DNA from 2 places in the Micromonospora sp. DT63 genome. Region 2 is predicted to be linked to the other one. Evidence: riboswitches for the same ligand, from Rfam matches in the RefSeq annotation. Region 2 holds a riboswitch; the other holds the start of a gene.
What was found. A riboswitch is a leader RNA that binds a small molecule or an ion and turns the genes downstream of it on or off. The one in region 2 is predicted to bind cyclic di-AMP.
Positions count from the first base shown of each region.

Region 1: another riboswitch for cyclic di-AMP. It lies ahead of ACLQ27_RS22095 (C39 family peptidase); the one in region 2 lies ahead of ACLQ27_RS24250 (transglycosylase family protein).

Region 1 is NZ_JBNCKQ010000006.1:116,988-124,214, forward strand. It holds gene ACLQ27_RS22080 (acyltransferase family protein) at 238-1,473, shown strand; gene ACLQ27_RS22085 (hypothetical protein) at 1,567-1,938, shown strand; gene ACLQ27_RS22090 (hypothetical protein) at 2,064-2,831, shown strand; cyclic di-AMP (ydaO/yuaA leader) riboswitch at 3,115-3,256, shown strand; gene ACLQ27_RS22095 (C39 family peptidase) at 3,490-4,332, shown strand; gene ACLQ27_RS22100 (alpha/beta fold hydrolase) at 4,454-5,206, shown strand; gene ACLQ27_RS22105 (polysaccharide pyruvyl transferase family protein) at 5,225-6,553, opposite strand; gene ACLQ27_RS22110 (CDP-glycerol glycerophosphotransferase family protein) at 6,747-7,227, opposite strand, start outside.
Region 2 is NZ_JBNCKQ010000007.1:53,195-60,421, reverse strand. It holds gene ACLQ27_RS24270 (nitrilase-related carbon-nitrogen hydrolase) at 1-846, shown strand, start outside; gene ACLQ27_RS24265 (AfsR/SARP family transcriptional regulator) at 824-3,640, opposite strand; gene ACLQ27_RS24260 (peptidase inhibitor family I36 protein) at 3,821-4,222, shown strand; gene ACLQ27_RS24255 (peptidoglycan-binding domain-containing protein) at 4,307-4,795, opposite strand; cyclic di-AMP (ydaO/yuaA leader) riboswitch at 5,256-5,400, shown strand; gene ACLQ27_RS24250 (transglycosylase family protein) at 5,400-6,092, shown strand; gene ACLQ27_RS24245 (hypothetical protein) at 6,186-6,545, opposite strand; gene dinB (DNA polymerase IV) at 6,662-7,227, opposite strand, start outside.

The DNA of each region.
Region 1 (7,227 bases), on a different contig from region 2:
AGCAGCCCGTGCAGGGTCCGCGCCGCGGTCGCCCGGGCGGCCCGTCCGCCACCAGGGCGGCCCGGGCCCATCCTCTGCGCGTTGCAGGGGCAGAACGCGTCCGGTTCACCGGGAGTGCCCCGGGTAGGGTACCCCGGGTACGGGCCCCTGCCGGGCCGTCGCGGGCGTCGCCGTCCGATGTCGCACCGAGGAGGACACGCACGTGCTGGTGACCCTGCCGAGCCTCGGGATCCCGGCATGACGAGTGCCGCCGCGGCGACGGCTGCCCGGCCCACCCCCGCGCCGGCCCGGCTGCCCTCGCTGACCGGGCTGCGCTGGATCGCCGCGTTGCTGGTCTTCGGCTTCCACGTCGGGACCATGCGGATCATCGCGGAGCCGGACTACAAGGCCGTGGTCGACGCGCTGTTCACCCTGGGCCTGTCCGGGGTGCAGTTCTTCTTCATCCTGAGCGGTTTCGTGCTGGTCTGGTCGGCCCGCGAGGGCGAGTCCCGGCGGACCTTCTGGCGGCGACGGGTTGCCAAGATCTACCCGAACCACCTTGTGCTGTGGGGGGCGGCGCTGCTGGTCGCCTGGTGGTTCGCCGACGCGGTCCTGCCGGCGGCAGCGCTGGAGAACCTGCTGCTGTTGCAGGCCTGGGACCCCCGGCCGGGCTGGTTCTACAGCATCAACACCGTGAGCTGGTCGCTGTCCTGCGAGTTCTTCTTCTACCTGTGTCTGCCGCTGGTGCTGCCACTGCTGCGCCGTGCCCGGCCGAAGCTGCTCTGGGCGCTGATCGTCGCGCTGGCGTTGCTGATCCTCGCGCTCTGGCCGGCGCAGCAGTTGGTGCCGGAGGTGAGCCGGTGGTGGTTCACCCAGGTCTTCCCGCCCGTACGGTCGCTGGAGTTCTGGATGGGCGCGTTGGCGGCCGAGCTGATGCGCCGTGGCCTCTGGCGGGGCCCGGGGCTGACCGCGGCCAGCGTGATCTTCCTGGCCACCTGGGTGGCAGCGGCAGAGTGGATTCGCGCCGAGCTGTGGACCACGCTGCTCGCGGTGGCGTACCTGCTGGTGATCACTGCCGCCGCGGACGCGGACGTCCGGGGTAAGCGTTCCCCGTGGCGGTCTCGGCCGCTGGTCTGGCTCGGCGAGGTCTCGTTCGCCTTCTACCTGGTGCATGTGCTGGTGATGACGAGCGTGCTGCGCTTCAGCGGTGACTGGGGGACCGGCTTCCAGGGCTGGCGTGGCCCCGTCGCGGTGCTGGGCTTCCTGCTCGCGAACCTGGTCCTCGCCGGGTTGCTGCACCGCTTCGTCGAGACGCCGATGATGCGCCGACTCGCGCCGCGTCGTACGGCCCGCCCGCGCGTGCCCGGACAACGCACGGCCGTCACCCCGGCTGCCGGGGACGACGCCCACCGCCCCGATGCTGTCGGGACTCAGGCCGGGCCCGGCGGGACCGACCAGACCGACAGCCGATCACCGTACGTCGACTCGCGCTGACACCGTCCACCCTGGTCAGCAGGGTCGGCGCGGCGTGCGCCGACACGCCCGTGGTCGGTGCGTCAGGGCCGGCCCGGCAGTAGCGTTGGGGACGTGCTTCCGGTCGCGCTCACCTGTCCGCTGTGGTGGGTGGCGCGCTGGGCTACGCGGGTGCTGACCAGCCTCGCCGCGGTCGCGACCCTGGCGGTCGGCGCGAGCCCGGCCTCGGCCGCCGTGCCACCGGTGAGCGCCGTGCCACCCCTGAGCGCCGTGCCAGAGGCTGCCGTGCACCCGGCCTCGGCGGTCGGTGCGAGTGCCGCCGAGGAGTTCGTCCCGGCCGGATCGTTCGACGCGCAAGCGGCACCGCCCGTCGACCAGGGCACCATCGCGACCGGCGTGCAGCCGGTGTCCGCGGCCGGGTCCGACCGGCTGCCTCTCGTCGACGCTTCGCGGCCCTGGGCTCCCCGGGGTCCGCCCCGGCGCTGAGTCACCGGGACACGCGTCCCGTCGTCGCGCCCTGTCGATCCGCCTGCTCCGACCCCGCCGATCCGTGGCCCGCCGTGGCCACGTCGCCGGGGCTCCCCCGCTTTGCTCTCCCCGAGGAGCCGACCGTGGAGACTGCCGTCTTCTACCAGTTCGTGACCGAGGTGCCGCAGGCCGCCGCCATCTGGTCGACCCTGTTCCTGCTGGCACTGGGCGTACTCGCCGTGCTGGTCGCCCGCCTGGGGGACCGCCCCGCGGACGACCCGGTCCCGGCCGCGCCGACCGCCCGCGAAATGGCCGCGGCCGAAGCCGACGACCTGCGCCGGTACGCCGAGGAGGTGGCCGTCGCCGCGACCGGCGCCGCCAGGACGGCACGGCGGCGACGCGATGCCTGGCTCACCGCTCAGGAACACGTGGAGCGGGCCTGGCTGAGGTACGACGAGGCGGACACCGCCGCCCGCCGCTTCGTCGGCTCTGGCGCGCTGCCCACTCCGCGCACCCCGCGGACACCCGCCGAGTACGCCTGCCGGGAGCGCTACCTGCACCGTGCGGCGATGGCGGCGTACTGGCGGGGCGATCTGACCATGGCGCAGCTCAGTGACGTGTTCGCCCACCGGCGCGGCTGGGATTCCCGGCGGCACCCGGCCGAGCAGGAGGTGCTGCTCAGCCGGGCGATCCGGGACGCGAGACTGGCCGACTACCAGGCCGCCGCCACGGCGGAGCGGGCCGCCTGGCGGGACGCGGAACTGGCCGCCGAGTCGGCGCGCACCCTTGCCGAGGAGGCGTACGCGGCAACGGCGCGGCTGCGGCCCAGCCCGGCCCTCGCCCGACCCGGGGCGAGCGGGGCGTCCCGTCCCGCCCCCGTGGCACGGTGGCGCCCGGCTAGCGCGAGTTGAGCCTGATCCGTTACGTGAGCCCGGTCACGTCGTTCGGAATTCGGGCGTCCGACGCGTTGTGCTCGATATTTCCCGTGATTGTGGCGCGTTATCGGCGGCCTGTCCGGTTGTCGCCCGTAGGCGTCTCCGTAACCGGTTGTCCCATCGAGTCACATCATCGGCAATACGCGCAGAAATTGCTGCACCGAATCGGGTTTACGCAGGCGAACCTGGCTTGGCAGGCTGCGAACAGGCCAGTAGTGTCGTCCCGTCCGGTGCGGTAACCGATCGCAACAGGCGACGCCGCGCCGACCCGCTCAATCGTGATTAACGAACCGGGGACCCATCAGTAAGTCTGGGGTGAATCCGCGAGCCACGGCCCGCGGTAGGGCGATCTTCCCGCCCGAATCCGTCAGCTAACCCGGTAGGCGGTGTCGGAAGGAGTTCCAAACCCGTGCAGCACCTTTCCACCCCTCGGTTGTTCCCACGCCTCCACGGCGCAGCGGTGCCCCCGCTCATCCGTCCAGTGACGGTGAGCTGACCCCCGGGTCATCGCCTTTCCCGCCCGGTCCCGCCGGGCGTTTCCCTGAGCGGTTCACCATCCGCGGACCACTGTCCGCGCGCTGGCGCCTGCCCGGATACCGGTCCGGCCCGTGGGTGTGCCGCTCTCCCCCGATCCGTGGAGGACCCCGTGAAGCACACCATGCAGCGTCAGCTCCGTCGCCTGGCGACCGAGCGCCGGTACCAGATCGTCGCCACCTCCGCCGCGGCCCTCGTGATCGCCACGACCACCGGCGCCCTGCTCACCGGCGCCGACGACGCGCCGGCCAACCACCGCACCGCGACCACTGTCGCCGAGATGCGCAGTGACACCGCCGTTCCCCTCGGCGACGCGCGCGACGCGTCCCCCAGCGCCGCGCCGACGACCGCCGCCCCAGCCACCAGCGCCGCGTCGCCCGCCGCCAAGGCCAGCGCCAACCCGGACCTGACCCGCAAGCCGCAGCCGCCGAAGCCGCCCGCGACCAAGGTGCTCGACTACGACTACGAGGCGCAGAACACGTACTACAACTGCGGCCCCGCGGCGACCCGCAACGCGCTCAGCGCCACCGGCATCGACCGCACCCAGGAGGAACTCGGTGCCGAGCTGGGCACCACCGAGATGGGCACCAACTCGGCCGAGGACACCACCCGAGCGCTCAACGCCGAGGTGAAGGGCTCCCCGTACCGGACCCGGATGTTCGCCGGCACGCCCAGCCCGGCCCAGATGGACCGGCTCCAGGCCGATGTGGTCAAGGCCATCACCGACGGCCGGGGCGTGGTGGCCAACGTCGTCGGCGACGCCACCGACACCGACGGCGGCTGGCACTCCTACGGCGGCGGTCACTACGTCGCTGTCGTGGGGTACAAGGACAACGGCCGGACCGTGCGGATCGCCGACTCGGCGAACCCGGCCGACCCGTCCTACTGGATCACCACGATCGACCTTGCCAACTGGATGGCCACCCGCGGGTACTCCGCCTGACCCAGGCACGTAGACCGCCGCGGGCGTCGTCCCCCACAAGGGGCCGGCGCCCGCGGCCGCATTCCGGCAGCCGCCATCGACGACTCTCGTACCCGGCCGCGAACCGTGGCAGACTGCGGCCGTGGTGGATGAATCGGGTGGCCGCACCGGTCGCCGGCCCGTCCTGCTGCTGCTGCACGGGATGGGGGCAACCGGAGACGTCTGGCTGCCGTGGGCGCCGTTGCTGGAGCAGCACTGGCCGGGGCGGTGGCTCGCACCGGACCTCGCCGGCCACGGCTGGTCGGCCCCGTTGCCGTCGTACTCCTTTGCTGGTTTCGCCGCCCGGGTCGCCGCCGGCCTCGCCCCCGACGACCGGCTCGTCGTGCTCGGGCACTCGCTGGGCGGGGTGGTCGGCCTGGCGCTGGCCGCCCGCGCCGCAGGGACACCTGTGGACGCGGTGGTCGGGCTCGGCATCAAGGCGCTCTGGTCGCCCGCTGAGCTGGCCCGCGCCGCTGAGCTCGCCGCATACCCGGTGAGCTGGTTCGCCAGCCGCACCGAGGCGGCCCGCCGCTACCTGCGCGTCTCCGGGTTGGGCGGCCTGGTCCCGCCGGATCATCCGATGGTGGACGCCGGGTTGCGTCAGGTCGACGGCCGGTGGCGCCTCGCCATGGACCCGACAGCCTTCGGCGTCGGCGAGCCCGACCTGGCCGCGTTGCTGGCGGCGACCGACGTGCCGGTGGTGCTGGCCCGCGGGGAACACGACCCGATGGTCACCGACGAGCAGCTCAAGGCGTACGGCGTACCTGTCGCCACGCTGCCCGGTCTCGGCCACAACGCACACGTGCAGGACCCGGCGGCCGTGCTGGCGCTGCTCGACCCGTACCAACGTGGGTGAGCTGGATGCGGTGGCTGGTCACCTGGCTCCGAGCGTCCGACGGACCCGGCCGGCGACGGCCTGCTTGATCCGCTCGCGCAGCGACTTCGCGTGGAGGGTCCTGACCTTCTCCTGGAGCATCCGGGTTTCGTCCCGCAGCCACTGGATGCGCGTCAGCAACTCCTCGGGAGAGTAGGCGGAGACCGGCCGGACCGCAGGGGGGTAGACGGTCTGACGGACCTGCTCGTCGAAGCGGATGGCGCTGTCTCCGTCGGCGAACGAGAGGCCGAGGTCGTGCTTGGCGAGGAACGCGGTGATCCGCTCGAAGCGCTCCTTGTGGCCGTCGTTCAGGGCCGTGTAGTCGGCTTCCGCATAGAGCTGGGCAGCGTCGACGTCGGCCGGCACATCGCGCAACAACCGGTGCGGGATGTCGAAGTATCGGGCCAGCTCCAGGGTGCGCGAGTCGTGCGCCAGCAGATAGCCGGGGATGCCCGAGATCAGCGCCGTGATGGTGCCGTGGATCCGGGTGCCGAAGGCGAAGTCGAACCCGGAGAGATACTCCATCCAGGGCCACGGGTCCATGAACATCCGCACCTTGTCCTCGACGAAGAGCGGGTGCGAGGTGTGGATCGGCATGTCGGCGGTCATTCCCCGCAGCTGCGGCGCGTCGCCGTAGAGCAGGGTGCCGAGGGTGTAGAGGTCCTGTGCCACGTAGCGCAGGTTCGGGTAGCGCCGGTGGTGGTGCAGGACGAGGGGGGCCAGCGCCTTGACGTACGGCGAGATGACGAACGCGAGCCGGTCGTCGACGCCCAGGGTCGCCTTCGTCTTCTCGATGCGCAGGCTGTCGCCGTGCAGGAACATCGACGGGCAGCCGATCTGCTCGACAGCCGAAAAACCCAGCTTGCGGAGGTAGTTCTCGGTGATCTCGCCGCGTACGCCGATGCTGTGCGAGCGGTCGAGCACCGCCCGGCAGAATGCGCTGACCGGCTCGTCGATCGGGCGGAGCTGCTCCAGGTCGCCGTCCACGTCGGTCTGCGCCCCGACTCCGAGCACCACCACCGGGATCTTCAGCCGTTCGATCAGCCGAGTCATCGACGTCAGCTGCTTTGCGTAGTCATGGCGGAACGCGTTGGCCAGTGGTATCACGAAGACGTCGTACTTCTCGTTGATCTCGTCGGCGTCGCGTGGGTCCGCCCGGAAGCGCGACGGGGTGATCTCAGCCGCGGAGGTGGCCAGGAGCTTGTGCGCGGCGTGGCTGAAGACCAGATTGCCGGTGTTCTTACCGATCCAGTCCCGCTCGTACGTCTCCTCGGCGCTGAGGACGTGGAACGGGCCCTTGCGGGCGCGCAGCAGGATCCGCTGATGCATCGGTGGCTCCACCTCTCGTCCGGCGGCGGTGGCGTCCGACCCCGGAGATCGTCCGGCAATGTTCCGGGAGGCGGCACATCTTCACCTCCAGGCCTCGCGATACTAGGCCACCGTCCGGCCCGTGCCCGCACGCGGCGAGCGTGCCGCCGTCGCTGTGCCGAGCAGCGTGTGGGAGGCGAGCCGGCCCGGCGGCTCAGGTGGTGGGGGAGACCGGCACCAGGCCCGGCTCGACCGGCCGTCCGGGAGACGGCGGGCTCCAGTCCGGCTCCAGCTCGCGCCGGGCGGCGTCCAGGAACGCGTCGGCGTACGACTCGGCCGGGAAGTCACCGAGGTAGCGCCCCCGGGTCGCCCAGCGCCCCGGTGCCATCGGGTCGGCGCCGAGCAGCTGGCCCAGCACCTCGTCCAGGTTCGTCATGTCCCGGTGCAGCACGTAGCCCGCGCCGGCCAGCGGGAACCGCTCGGTGAACCGGTCACCCTCGCCGCTCATGTCGGTCACCGCGAAGGGCTTGCCGGAGTAGAGGTAGTCCGAGATCACCCCGGAGACATCGGAGATCAGCGCGTCGGAGCGGTTCACGCAGTCCACCAGGCTCAGGTCGCGGCCGGCGGCGCCCCAGACGTGCGGCCGGCCGGTTCGCGCCCGGTCCGCCGCGAGCAGCTCGGTGAGCCGACCCAGC
Region 2 (7,227 bases):
ACCGGCGGATGGTCGGCCTGGTCACTGAGCCGCTCCCCGGACCCGGCCGAGCCGCTGGCCGTGGGCCTCGTCGCGCTGCGACAGTCCGAGGACGGGCTCCCGATCGACGAACCGTCCGGGCGTGACCTGCTCGCCCGGTACGTTCCGCGGGTCTCGGGCCTGGCCGCGCGCGGGGCGCGGATCGTCGTGCTGCCGGAGAAGGTCTTCGCCGTGACGGACGCCACCCTGCCCCTGCTCGTCGACGCGCTCCGGCAGACCGAGGCCCGGGTCGTCGTCGGCGCGGTGCTGCGGCGGGCCGGGACCGCGAGCAACGTGGCGCTGGTGCTGGACCCGAGCGGAACGATCAGGACGTACGAGAAGCAGCATCTGATCCCGGGCCTGGAGGACTGGCTGACGCCGGGCGACGACGAAATGATCGTGGACGGGCGGTTCGGCGTGGCGATTTGCAAGGACCTCGACTATCCCGGTCTGGTCCGGCGGTATCGGGCGCAGGGCGCCTCGGTGCTGCTCGTCCCCGGCCTGGATTTCACCTCCGACGGCTGGCTGCACAGCCGGATGGCCCTCGTCCGCGGCGTGGAGAACGGGCTCACCGTGGTCCGCGCCGCCGCGTTCGGCCGGGTGACCGTCACCGACCCGGGCGGCAGGGTCCTGGGCGAGGCGACCGCCGGTGACGCGGAACTGCTGGTCACGGCCGCTCCGACGACCGGGTCAGGCACTGTCTATTCGCGGACGGGCGACTGGTTTCCGATCCTGTCCGTGGTGTTGTTCGTCGTCTGCGTCGGCGGGGTGGTGGGCCGGCCGGGCGGCGGGCCCCGCCGACGGGTCACGACCCGCCGGTGGCCGTGAGCCGTTGACGGATCCGCTCCGCGTCCGGGTGCCCGAGGTCGTCGAGGAGGCCCAACGCCGTCCGCCAGCTCCGGGCCGCCCCGACCGGGTCGCCGGCATCGACCTGCGCCTCGGCCAGGTGCCCCAACGTGTCCGCCTCGTAGTACCGGTCCCGGAACTCCCGGTACAGCTCAACCGCGTGCCGGTACGCGATCACCGCCTCCGCGGGTCGTCCGGCGCGGTGCTGCGCGTAGCCGAGGGTGTCCCAGGTGGGCGCCTGGCCGTGCCGGTCGTCGAACTCGCGCAGCAGCTCCAGCGCCTGCTGACACGCCCGCACCGCGGCGTCGTGCGCCCCGAGCTGGGCCTGATACCAGCCGACCGCGTTCAACGCCATCGCCTGCCCGTAGCGGTGGCCCGCCTCGCGGTACAGCGCCAACGCCGCCTCGGCATGCTCGACCACCTCGGCACGCCGGCCCTCCCGGTCGGCCACCTCGGCGAGGTCGAGGCAGGTGTGCCCCTGGTTGGCCGGGTCGCCCAGCTCGCGGAACAGCTCCAGCGCCCGCTGGAGCTGCCCGGGCGCCTCGTCGAGCCGACCCAGGCGGGCGTGCGCCCGGGCCAGGCTGCGGTGCGCGTGCGCCTGCCCGTCCGGGTCTCCGCTGCGGCGCGCGGCCGCCAGCGCCGTACGTTGCACCGCCAACTGGTCGTGCCAACCGCCCTGCCGGTCCAGGAAGCTGGTCAGGCTCCAGGCCAGCTGCCAGGCGTGTCGGTCGAACCCGCTGGCGGCGCACCGTTCCACAAGCGCGATCAGCACGTCGCGTTCGCGGGTGAACCAGGCCACGGCCTCGTCATGGTCGCCGAACTTCTCCGGCCGGACGCCGCCGGCGGCCGGGGCGAGGGTGATCGGATCCCAGTGCGGGTGCAGCAGCACCGACGCGCCGTGCGCGCTGTGCAGGTAGTGGTCGAAGAGCCGGCCGCGCGCCTCGGCCCGGTCGCCGGCCGGATCGTGTTCGGCGGACAGTTCGGCCGCGAAGGCCCGCAACAGGTCGTGCATCGCGTACCGGTCCGGGCCGCGCTCCAACACCAGATGCGCGTCGGCCAGCTCGGCGAACGCCGCCTGCACGGCCCGTCGACCGCCGCCGGCGAGACTGACCGCCGCCGCCGTACTCACCGTCACGTCCGTACTTCCCCCGACCAGCCGGAACAGCCGCGCGGTCGACGTCGACAACAGCCGGTACGACCAGGACAGCGCCGCCCGCACGCTGCTGTCGTGCTCTCCGGTGTCCAGGCCGTCCAGCCGGCCGTCGGCCCGGAGTTGCGCGCCCAACTCGGTCAGGGGCAGCTGGGGCCGGACCACCGCCCGGGCCGCGACCACGACCAGGGCCAGCGGCAGCCGGTCGCAGAGTCGGACCAGCTCGTCGACGGCGGCCCGTTCGTCCTTCGCCCGCGCCCCGATCCGCGCGAGGAGCAAAGCCTGCGCGTCCTCGGCGGTGAGCAGATCCAGCAGCACCGCCTCCGCGCCCTCGGTGGCCACCAACCCGGTGAGCCGATCCCGGCTGGTCACCAGCACCAGGCAGCCGGGCGCACCCGGCAGCAGCGGCCGGACCTGCGCCGCGTCCCGGGCGTTGTCGAGCAGCACCAGCATCCGCCGACCGGCGAGCAGGCTCCGGTACAGCGCCGTCTGTGCCTGCTCATCCGCCGGCACCTCCCGCGGCGGCACCCCGAGCGCGGCCAGGAAACCCCGCACCACCTGTTCGGCGCTGCGCACCACACCGCTGTGGCTGTAGCCCTGCAGGTTGGCGTAGAGCTGCCCGTCGGGGAAGTGCCCGGCGGCCCGGTGCGCCCAGTGCACGGCGAGCGCCGTCTTGCCCACCCCGCCCGCTCCGGAGAGCACCGCCAGTGGGACCGCCCCGGGTTGCGCCTCGGCGGACGACCGCAGCGCGTCCAGACGTCCCAACTCCGGACCGCGCCCGGCAAAACCCCGGACATCCGACGGCAACTGCGCCGGGACCGGGCGGTCCGGGTGGGGCCTGGCGACGGGGCCCGCTCCGGCGGGGGCGCTGGACGGCCCGGGAGCCGGCGCGGTGACCTCACCGCGCAGGATGGCCTGGTGCAGCTGGCGGAGCTCGACGCCCGGGTCCGCGCCGAGCGCGTCGGCGAGACGGTCCCGCAGCCGGGCGTAGTACGCCAGCGCCTGTGCGCCGCGACCGGCCGCGGCCAGCGCGTGCAGCAGCACGGCGGCGACCGGTTCGTCCAGGGGGTGGTCGTCGGCGAGCCGGGTCAGCGGGTCGATGACCGGGTCCGGCTCGCCCCGCCGCAGCAGGGCGCGGGCCCACTGCACCGCGGTGTCGGTGTGCCGGCGGTGCCAGTCCTGCCGGACCCGCGCCGCCCACTCGCCGGTCAGCCCGGCCAGGGGTTCGCCGCGCCACAGCTTCAGCGCCCGGCGCAACAGCTCCACCCGCTCGGGATCGTCGTCACCCAGCCGATCGGCCCGGTGCCGCAGCGAGTCGAAGTGCTGACCGTCCACTGCCTCCGGTGGCTGGTCCAGCAGGTACCCGCCAGAGCGTCGAACCAGAGCGTCCGGTGCGCCCGCGTCGGCCAGCACACGGCGGAGCCGGGCGAGGTAGACGTGCAGATTGTGGCGGGCCCTGGGCGGTGGCGCGTCGCCCCAGACCCGGTCCACAAGCGACTCCACGTGGACCGGTCGGCCGACATCGACCGCCAGCGCGGCCAGGACGGCGCGCTGGCGGGCTGCTCCGGCGTCGACCAGGCGGCCGTCCGCCCAGACCTCGACCGGCCCGAGGACCCGAATCTCCATGAACCGCCGCTCGCCGCGCCGCCAGTCGGACAATCCGCCGACGAGCGGCCGGATTGAGGTTCCGGCAGGAATTCGTCGACCTGCCGCGCAGATCATGGTGGCACAGCGGCATCGATCAACGCGATGTCGGCAATTCGACTCACGGCCCGTCCGGTCGTGACGACACCGGAGGTCACCATCGTGCGAAGTGCTCTGCGAAGGTTCACGTCCGCCCTGCTCGGCGTGGTTGCCGTGGGCGCCACGCTCGCCGTCGCCCCGAGCCCGGCCCAGGCCAACTACGCCTGCCCCTCGGGTCTGCTCTGCCTGTACGCCGGGACCAACTTCAGTGGGGACATCTTCCTGCTCGACGGCCCGTACAACGGCTGCAACGACGTTCCGCTGCCCTCGTACTTCCGCAACCGGACCCAGTCGATCATCAACAACCGGCCGTCGGGCACCGTCTCCACCTTCTGGGACAACGCCAACGCCACCGGCCTGCTCGGCTACCAGCACGCCTACGGCTACCGGGCGAACCTGGCGTACGACACGGCCGCGATCGGGGGGAGCTGGAACCAGCGGATCGAGGCGGTCCGCGTCTGCTGAACCGCGGACCGAACCGGGCAGGGGGGTGCACGACGGCGCCGGCCGGAATCCCACGGGGGACTCCGACCGGCGCCGTCAGGCGGCTCAGCCCGGGTAGTAGCAGACGTTCGGGATGACCGCCCCGCCGTTGACCCCGAAGATCGCGAAGCCCATGTACGCCCGGGTCTGCGGGCCGTACTCGCCGTCCTCGGCGATGTTCGCGTACACGATGTCCTGGTTGATGCGGTGCTGGGCGTACCGGACGGCCTCGCGGGTCTTCGAGCCGTAGTTGCCGTCGAGGGAGAGCGACTGCGAGTAGCAGTTGTTCAGCGCCTCCTGAAGCACCAGCACGGCCGAGTTCGAGTGGCCGTAGGTGAGATAACACTGCTTGTTCCCGGTCTGCCAACCGATGGTCGGCACGTGCATGTCCGCGCCGCCCGGATAGCCGCCGACCCGGTAGAAGGTCAGGCTGGTGCAGGGGCTGGACGCCTGTGCGGCGGTCGGTGCGAGCAGGGTCAGGCCGGCGCTGGCCAGGACGGTCACGAGGGTGGCGGCGGCGCTGCGGCGGCCGATGCGGCTCCGGTGGATCGACATGCTCTCCTCCTGGGAAGGTTACCGGGATCGACCCGGTGCGTCTTCGAGCATCGCGGCCGCCGATCTACGGTTTCCTGCCCGAACGTCAATTCGCAAGGAGCGCGCACGAGGAGGGCGGCGCCACCCGCCCACCGGTGTGGGCGCGCGCCCTCGGTCCCAGCCGGGGTGGTCTACTCCGCTCTCGGTCACGACACCCGGTCCTCCGCGTCGCCCGGACACGTCGAACTGCTCCGTCGCATCACCTCCGGGCTGCGTACGGACGGTGACATCCGGGCCTGATCGGAATCGGTCCATCATGGTCGGTGCACAGCCGCGCGTCGTCCGCAACCGCTGGCAGAGGCGCCCCGCGTGCACCGGTGAACAAGTTCACAAGCGTTGGGCGAGGGTCACCGACCGTGCCTACCGTCGGTCGAGTCCACCACCGTGGACACCACGACCGGCAACGCCAAATCCTGCCCCCGGTCGTCGGATACCAGAACCCCGGGCAGGAGCGGGGGACCCACGTTCCTCGGTGCATGTCACCTCGGGGTGAAGCCGCCACCGTGCGGCCGGGCTCCTCGGCCCGAACCCGACAGCTCACCTCGCCGGCGTGGAGGAACCACACATGACGTCTGTCTACACGCCCCGTCATCGACGGGTCACCACCCGCCGCGTCGCCGTCGGCACCCTGGCCGTCGGCGCGGTCACCGGCGCCGTCGCCCTCTTCGGGCCCGCGGCCCCGGCCCAGGCCGGTGTCAACTGGGACGCGATCGCCCAGTGCGAGTCCGGCGGCAACTGGAAGATCAACACCGGTAACGGCTACTACGGCGGCCTGCAGTTCTCCCAGGGCACCTGGGCCGGCTACGGCGGCAAGAAGTACGCCGCCCGCGCCGACCTGGCCAGCCGCGGCGAGCAGATCGCCATCGCCGAGAAGGTGCTCGACGGGCAGGGCATCGGCGCGTGGCCGACCTGTGGCCGCAAGGGTGGCTCGTCGGGCTCCGCCGCGAAGTCCTCGAAGTCCACCGCCGGGAAGGACCGGTCCACCGCGCCGAAGGACCGGTCCACCGCGCCGAAGGACCGGTCCACCGCGCCGAAGGAGCGGTCGTCGCGCGGCGACCGGCCGGCGACCCGCAACCACGAGCGCACCGCCCCCGCGGCCGGCGGCGACACGTACGTCGTCAAGCCGGGGGACACCCTGTCGGAGATCGCCGACAGCCACCACCAGGCGGGCGGCTGGGAGGCCCTGTACGAGCGCAACCGGCAGCTGATCGGCGCCGACGCCGGCCTGATCTTCCCGGGTCAGCGGCTCGCCCTCTGACGTACGACACACGAACGCTCGGCCGGGTCACCGGCCGAGCGTTCGGTCGTTCGTCGGGCGCTGATCGCCTCTGAGCAACGGGTGTCGTCGCGGCTACGCCGCGGGGGCGGAGGCCCTCGACTCCCGGCGCGACGCCACCGCGTTGGCGCTGCGGTCCCACCGGCCGGCGGGTGCCGCGGCCTCGCCGGGCCAGCCCGTGCCGGCGTCGTCACCGCCGATGGTCATTTCGACCGCGCCGGGAGTCCTGCGGGCCAGCCGGAGCGACTGCTCGGCACCCGCGCGGGCCGAGCACGGCCAGGACTGGCCGGCGCACTGGAGGTTGCGGCAGTGGCCCTCCTCGTCGGGCTCGTGGGCACTCAGCACGTCGACCGCCAACTGCCAGAGCAGGGGGTCGGTCACGTCGTGCGGGCGTTCGGCGTGCCGGCTCGGTCGGTTGCTGGTGTCGTCGGACATGGTGGCCCCCCTCGTCAGGCTGTTCCCCCCCAAGGGTCACCCGTGAGCCGCCGGCTAAACCGTCGACCTGCTGTGATGTGTCTCCGGTCGCAGCTGGCCGGCCCCCCACACGGGGCTCAGTCCGGCACTAGCGGCATCTCGACACCCGGGTCCCGGCCGAGGAGCACCGCCCGGGTGAGTGCCGCCGAGCCGAACCGGTCGCGTACCGCGTCCACCGCGGCGTCCAGGTCGGCCCCGGTGTCGACGTCGAAGGGCAGCTCCGGCTGCACCGGGTTGTCGTCGAGGTTGCCGACCGAGACGCCGATCAGGGTGGCTCCGCGGCGCTCGATCTCCGGCAGCGCGGCCCGCAGCAACGCCCGCGCGGCGCCCAGCAGCGCCGTGGTGTCCGCGGTCGCCTTGCCGACGGTGTGCGAGCGGGTGGCCCGGGTGTAGTCGCCGAAGCGCAGCCGCAGCACCACCGTGCGCCCGGACCGCCCGGCCGCCCGCATCCGCCGGCTGACCCGGTCGACCAGGCCCGCCAGGATGGCGTCCAGCTCGGCGGGGGCGTGCGGCGTACGACTCAACGCGTGCTGCGCGCCCATCGAGCCCCGGCGGCGGCCCACCTGCACCGACCGGGGGTCCCGGTTGTGGGCCAGGGCGTGCAGGTGCCGGCCGGCGCCCGCCCCGAGCAGGGACACCAGCG